DNA from 2 places in the Sporosarcina pasadenensis genome. Region 1 is predicted to be linked to the other one. Evidence: a T-box and tRNA genes for the amino acid it is inferred to sense, from the RefSeq annotation. Region 1 holds a T-box; the other holds one or more tRNA genes.
The links. The T-box of region 1 lies ahead of alaS (alanine--tRNA ligase). A T-box ahead of a tRNA ligase gene usually reads a tRNA of that ligase, here a tRNA-Ala.
Positions count from the first base shown of each region.

Region 2: it encodes a tRNA-Ala, which carries the amino acid that the T-box ahead of alaS (alanine--tRNA ligase) is inferred to sense. The anticodon was not compared.

Region 1 covers NZ_JBFEGM010000007.1:109,310-112,732, forward strand. The annotation lists gene alaS (alanine--tRNA ligase) at 1-2,146, opposite strand, end outside; T-box leader at 2,366-2,566, opposite strand; gene recD2 (SF1B family DNA helicase RecD2) at 2,605-3,423, opposite strand, start outside.
Region 2 covers NZ_JBFEGM010000016.1:42,195-45,617, reverse strand. The annotation lists gene AB1K89_RS16685 (YusW family protein) at 1-381, opposite strand, end outside; gene AB1K89_RS16680 (DUF2804 domain-containing protein) at 684-1,703, opposite strand; tRNA gene AB1K89_RS16675 (tRNA-Ala) at 1,771-1,843, shown strand; gene AB1K89_RS16670 (ArsR/SmtB family transcription factor) at 2,062-2,382, shown strand; gene AB1K89_RS16665 (SRPBCC family protein) at 2,386-2,778, shown strand; gene AB1K89_RS16660 (FAD-dependent oxidoreductase) at 2,779-3,423, shown strand, end outside.

The DNA of each region.
Region 1 (3,423 bases):
GAAGAGCCTCTTCCTTTTTAAATGATTGATATGCCTCTTGCCCTGTAATTGCTTCTATTCTTCTCGTCCCTGCACCGATGCCGCCTTCCGATTCAATTTTAAAGAGGCCGATTGTCGAAGTTGCCGGCACGTGACAGCCTCCGCACAATTCAATTGAATAATCCCCGACTGACACAACGCGGACGATATTTCCATATTTCTCGCCGAATAAAGCCATTGCGCCCATCTCTTTTGCTTCATCAATCGGTTTCTGTTCGATTTGGACAGGAATATCCGCCCAAATCTTTTCGTTGACGATCGCTTCAATCTCTTCCAGCTCCTCTTTCGTCACTTGCCCGAAATGGGAGAAGTCGAAACGGAGACGATCTGGTCCTACATAAGAGCCTGCCTGATTGACATGCTCACCGAGGACGCTTTTCAAAGCTTTGTGCAGAAGATGTGTAGCGGTATGGTTTTTAATTGTCATTTTACGTGATTCTGAATCAATCTCAGCAAACACTTCCGATTTTTCAGCAATTTCTCCAGATCGAACAATAGCTGTATGCAGATGTTGACCATTCGGAGCCTTTTTGACATCTTTCACATCGACGATGAACGTATCGCTTGATATAGTTCCTTTATCGGCAATTTGCCCGCCACTTTCCGCGTAAAAAGGAGTCCGCTCCAGCATGAACTGGATTTCATCGCCTTCAGAAGCATGTGCAACCAATTCGCCATTATGCAATAGGGCAACGATTTTCGTCTCGCAGGACAGTTGATCGTATCCGATGAATTCGCTTTTTTCATGGATGCTGCCAAGCACTTCCGATTGGACATGCATGGAATCTACGTCTTGTCGTGCAGCTCTAGCACGTTTCCGTTGGTTATCCATTTCTTCGTCAAATCCAGCACGGTCGACGGTAACGCCCGCTTCCTCCGCAAATTCCTCTGTCAACTCAAATGGAAAGCCGTACGTGTCGTAAAGCTTGAATGCGTCCGCACCCGAAACGATTGGATTGCCTTCCGCCTTCGCTTTTTCAATGACGCCATTTAAGATTGCCATTCCTTCATTCAATGTTTCGTGGAAGCGCTCTTCTTCGTTTTTAATTACTTTCATGATGAATGCTTCTTTTTCTTTGACTTCGGGATAAAAGTCTTGCATCACTTCCCCGACGACAGGAACGAGTTCATACATGAACGGCTTATTGATGCCCAATTGTTTCGCAAAGCGTACTGCACGACGTAATAGTCTTCGTAGAACATATCCCCTTCCTTCATTAGAAGGCAATGCGCCGTCGCCGATAGCGAACGCAACAGTTCTAATATGATCTGCAATCACTTTGAATGCTGTATCCTTCACACCGTCTTTGCCATACTTTTCACCAGATACTTTTTCTACAGCATGGATGATCGGCATGAATAGGTCTGTGTCGAAGTTCGTCGGCACTTCCTGGATGACTGAGGCCATCCTTTCAAGCCCCATTCCTGTATCGATGTTTTTCTTCGGCAGCGGCGTGTACGTATGATCAGGATTATGGTTGAACTCGGAGAATACTAAGTTCCATATTTCTAAATAACGTTCGTTTTCGCCGCCTGGATATAGTTCCGGATCCGAAAAATCATCGCCGAACGCAGGTCCTCGATCGTAGAAGATCTCGGAGTTCGGGCCGCTTGGACCTTCCCCGATATCCCAGAAGTTCCCTTCCAATCGGATGATGCGCTCTTCAGGAATACCGATTTTGTCTCTCCAAATCGCGTATGCTTCCTCATCTTCTGGGTGGACCGTGACGGAAAGCAAGTCGGGATTAAAGCCGATCCATTTTTCATTCGTCAAGAAATCCCATGCGCGAATAATTGCTTCTTCTTTGAAGTAATCGCCGATCGAGAAATTCCCGAGCATTTCGAAGAATGTATGATGGCGTGCAGTCCTTCCTACGTTTTCGATGTCGTTCGTACGAATGGACTTTTGTGCGTTGACGATTCGCGGATTTGTCGGGACGACACGTCCGTCAAAATATTTTTTCAGTGTCGCGACGCCGCTGTTGATCCAAAGAAGTGATGGATCGTCGATTGGCACTAGGGGTGCTGATGGCTCTTCGCTATGGCCATGCTCTTTGAAGTAATCAAGAAACATTTTTCTGATTTCAGATGCTGATAATTTTTTCATGAATATTCCTCCTTAGTAGTCAAGTTGCCATTGTACCTGGATTTCCGCTTCAGCCGGACGCTTTCCGCGGGCACAGCTTCAATCTCCTCGTCACTGCGTTCCTGCGGGGTTTTCAGCTTGTGCTATTCCCGCTGGAGTCGCCGGCTTTCGCTCCAATCCTTGATAAAGAATCTTTCACACTAATAAATAAAGTGAAAATAAAAAAATCCCCGCCCCTGTACAAGGGACGAAGATTTTTCGTGGTACCACCCTAATTTACCGACGGAAAGCCGGTATCTCAAGAAGCCATAACGCGGCTAACGGCAAGTGTTAGTTGCTCTCTGGAGTAGCTTTCCGACAAACGGCCATGGGAATCCTTTCAGCCTTGGGATTCCTTTCTGAGCATGGCGGTAGGCGTACTTTCTCCGTCATCGAATTTCATATGATACTTTGGATTATAGGGAATCGCTGCCTCCGTGTCAATCCATCGCCTCTGAAAAATCATAAGGAGAGACTCCTTGCATCCCGATCATTGGATCGATTCCGAGTATCGTCTCCATTGTAAGTTTGTACTCCTTAGTGATTATCGGCGTCTCGCTAGCAGTTTCGCTAGGTATAGATTGCTGCTCTTCGGCTTGTTCATTTTCTATGATCTCTTCGCGGTTTTCCACAGGGGTTTCCTTACGCAGGCGATCTTTCAATGTCGTCTGCCGCTCCAGTTCATCTGTCCTGTTGACGCCGATTTTAAATTCTTCTGGTTCACCGCATAGGATGAGGAAGTTCTTAGCTCTTGTAATGCCTGTATACAGAAGATTTCTTCGGAGCATTTTTCTGTATCCTCGAACGACTGGCATGACTACGATTGGGAATTCACTTCCTTGAGACTTATGGATTGAGCAGCAATAGGCAAGCGTGATTTGATTTAGGTCGTTACGCTCATATTCCACTTCGATGCCGTCATAAGAAACGATCAGCATTTCCTTTTTATCTACGGTTTCTTTCGCCTTGATAATGGATATGACTTCGCCCATATCTCCATTGAACACATTGCTTTCAGGTTGATTGACAAGCTGTAGCACTTTGTCTCCGATCCGATAGACAACATCTCCGAAGACGACTTCTTTCCGATCCGGTCCCGGTGGATTGACCATCTGTTGGATCATCTTGTTCAGTCCGTCGATACCGGCCGGTCCTTTATACATAGGAGCAAGCACTTGGATGTTTTTAATATGATGGCCTTTCGAAATGGCGTTTTTCACGACCTTTTCGACGACTTCGAGGATTTGTTCTCCATTTGC
Region 2 (3,423 bases), on a different contig from region 1:
CATAATATTATCCATGACGTCCTTTTCCGACATACTCTTTTTCGGCACGAATTTCATGAAAAACGGATCCAGTTTATTGAAAGCTTCCTGATCCCTTAAATTCAAGCCCGCCAACTTATTCACATACTTGGCTTCATGATTTTTCGCTACTTCATACTCCACGTCGATGACATCTTTCCCGTCGACTTCTATTTCCAAATCGAACTTATTGAAGCCATACCCGTCCCCTGTATTCAACGTGCCGCCTTCCTTTTCCTTTTCATAAACAATCGTCGCATCTTCCCGCCTAGGATCATCTGCATTCTTGCTCGCATTTCCGCACGCGCCCAATACGAGCACGGTAACTAATAAGAGCATGATGACCTTCACATTGTTCCTCATGATCGCAAACCTCCTGTTGTTGTCTTCTACTCAGTAATTTCCTTCTATTGAAGAAATTAAACGCAAACGTCCCCAGAGCTTTTTGGGGGAATCGCGTCAGAGGGTGGAGAAGGAATGGAAACTGTCCGCATTCATTTTTTGAGGGGGGTTGTCATCGAACGGTGATAAACTTGCACGGAGCGGTGATAAAAGTTCATTAAGCGGTGATAAACATGGTGTGAGCGGTGATAAAGAGTGACTAAGCGGTGATAAACATTTTCTATGCCCATAAAAAAACAACCGGCGCTTGCACCGGTTGTTTCCTACCATTTCGCTCGGTGGTCTTCTGCGCAACCGAGCATTTGCCTAATTCTAAGGGTCGAACCGTCATGCAGCTTGACGCGGCCGTTAAAATAGCCGACGAGTTGGTTGACGTTCGTCTGGACGAGCTGCGCATTGGTCTTCGCTACCCGTTCAAAGAAAGGGGAGAACGTCAAGTCAACATGGTCGGAAAACTTTGTCCCGATATGCCAAGGATGCATGAAATTGTCCTTGTCGTACGTGAAGATGACATCTTCATGAACCTTTGTCATGACGCCGTCTACGAATACCGCATTTTCGGTCATGCCCGTGCCGTCCGTCCATTTTCCGCCGAAGTTCAACCCGATCCGTCGTCCGCCTAAACGCTGGGATGCCATCGCCCAATTCCACTCCGCTTCGCGTGGCCAAACACCGCGTACAAAATTCAATACGGAAAAGCTATAATCAGGATTGAAATTATACCGTTTCTCCCCGATTTTCACGAAGCCTGCTGTCGGCAACGTATTGTGCTTAGCCGTGAATTGAAACCGGTCCCGGTTGCGGGGGATGACGACGTTCAAAGAATCGTCCCCATCCGGATGCGTAATATGTAGGTCGGCATGAAGCACTTCATTATCAAAATCGGGTATTGTCACAGATAGATGGGTTTCTCCTTGCATGTGCACAAGCTGGACGGAGATCTGCTCATTAACGAATTTCACGCTCCCGAGCACGTCCTCCGGCATTTTCACTTTCCGCCCAATCGGCAGCACAACCTGCTTCTCATAGAAGCGCTGCGTCTCATAGTTGAGCAAATAGACCGAACAGACAGCCGCATAATCCAAATGGCTGATCGTCGCGGAAAATAGAAGGTCCTCGCCGAAAACACACCAATAATTCCATTTCTTCTTCCGCATGAAATGGCCTTTTAAATTGCTTATAATGAAAGGACGGCGGGCAAATCCGATCGCTTCTGGATTCAACATCCCTTTCGGATCGCACAGAAACACCGTATCCTTCAGTTCTTTTTCAGCATGTTGCAAGGAGATCTCCCCCAATCTATTGTCTTTTTAAAATGACATGTTATAATCTATATTGTATCAGATATACGGGGCATTAGCTCAGCTGGGAGAGTGTCACGCTGGCAGTGTGAAGGTCACCGGTTCGAACCCGGTATGCTCCATCATCAGGAACCTCATCAAATTAACATTTGATGGGGTTTTTTGTTGGTGGAGAATAACAAGGGCCCGAATAACGAATAATAAAACCAAGAACGGAGAAGGTATCAGTTATTGTTTGATATCATCTCCGTTCTTTATTTGTAATTGACAAGACACCATTTAGTGTCGTAATATAAGGACACCAAAAAGTGTCCAATTCATATACAAGGAGGGGAGGATTTTGATTACTACTGACCAAGAGCGCGATGTTTTTGTAGCCATTGCAGATCCTACTAGACGAAAGTTAATACGGTTACTAGCGGCTTCGGATGAGCTTGCGCTTTACGAATTAACTGCTCATTTTCAGATGGGGCGTACTGCGGTTTCTAAACATTTGGCTATTCTTAAAGAGGCTGATTTAGTGAAAAACCGTAAAATTGGTAGAGAAACAAGGTATCGTTTGAACGCAGCCCCCTTACAGGAAGTGAAAGATTGGCTAGCCTTTTACGAGGAATTTTGGACGGAAAGTGCGGCAAAACTAAAGAATATATTGGAGGAATAAATTATGGCGGATTTATCATTGGATTTTCAATTTAAGAGTTCTATCAATAAAGTATGGGATGCGTTAACGCGTTCGGAAACACTTGCCCAATGGGTGATGGAAAATAATTTTAAACCGATTGTAGGATATAAATGTCAGTTTCGAAACGAGGCAATCGGTTTAGTTGTTGAGAGTGAAGTGTTGGAAGTGGACGAGCCTACTAAATTATCGTACACATGGGTCGGTGGGCCGATCAATACGATCGTTACATGGACATTAAAGCAAGAGGGTGAAACAACCTACTTACATCTTGAACACTCCGGATTTGAAGAAGAAAATCGAGCGGCGTTCAATGGTGCGAAATATGGTTGGACAAGTATGGTAGGCGAGTTGAATAAACTGGTAGGGGAAATGTAAATGAGTTTTTTTCAAGATGCAATATCGATTTTCAAAAAGAGGGAACTAACATTCATAGAAAGCTACAAGGAATCAGAAGATGTCTATACGTTTCGATTTGAAAAAGACATAGATTTAACTTGGAAAGCAGGACAACATGGCCTGTTTACGATTACTCATAAGAAAGTAAAAAATGGTATACGACCAATTAGTATAGCATCGGCTCCCACTGAGGATGTAGTTCAATTAACACTTGGTATTAGTGATGCTCCAAGTGATTTCAAAAGGGCGATGTTAGAATTAAAACAGGGCATGAAAATAAGAATGAGTGGGCCGGTAGGGTCGTTTTATTTAAAAGATGACAGTCCTTCCATTCTAATTGCAGGTGGTATTGGAATTACACCATTTCGGTCGATGCTAAAGCAGTTGGAGGCGGAAGGAAATGGAGTTGGACAACAAATACATCTACTTTATATGGATAGCAAAAAGTCATTTGTCTATAAAGATGAACTCGATGAAATTGCAAACAACCCTTTAATAAATGTAACTTACCTTGATTCCAGGAATGACTTATATCAAGAGATAAGTAAGTTGTCCAGCTTATATCAAAAAAATGGCAAATACTATATTGCAGGGTCTAAGTCGATGGTGGAATCTATTTCGGCT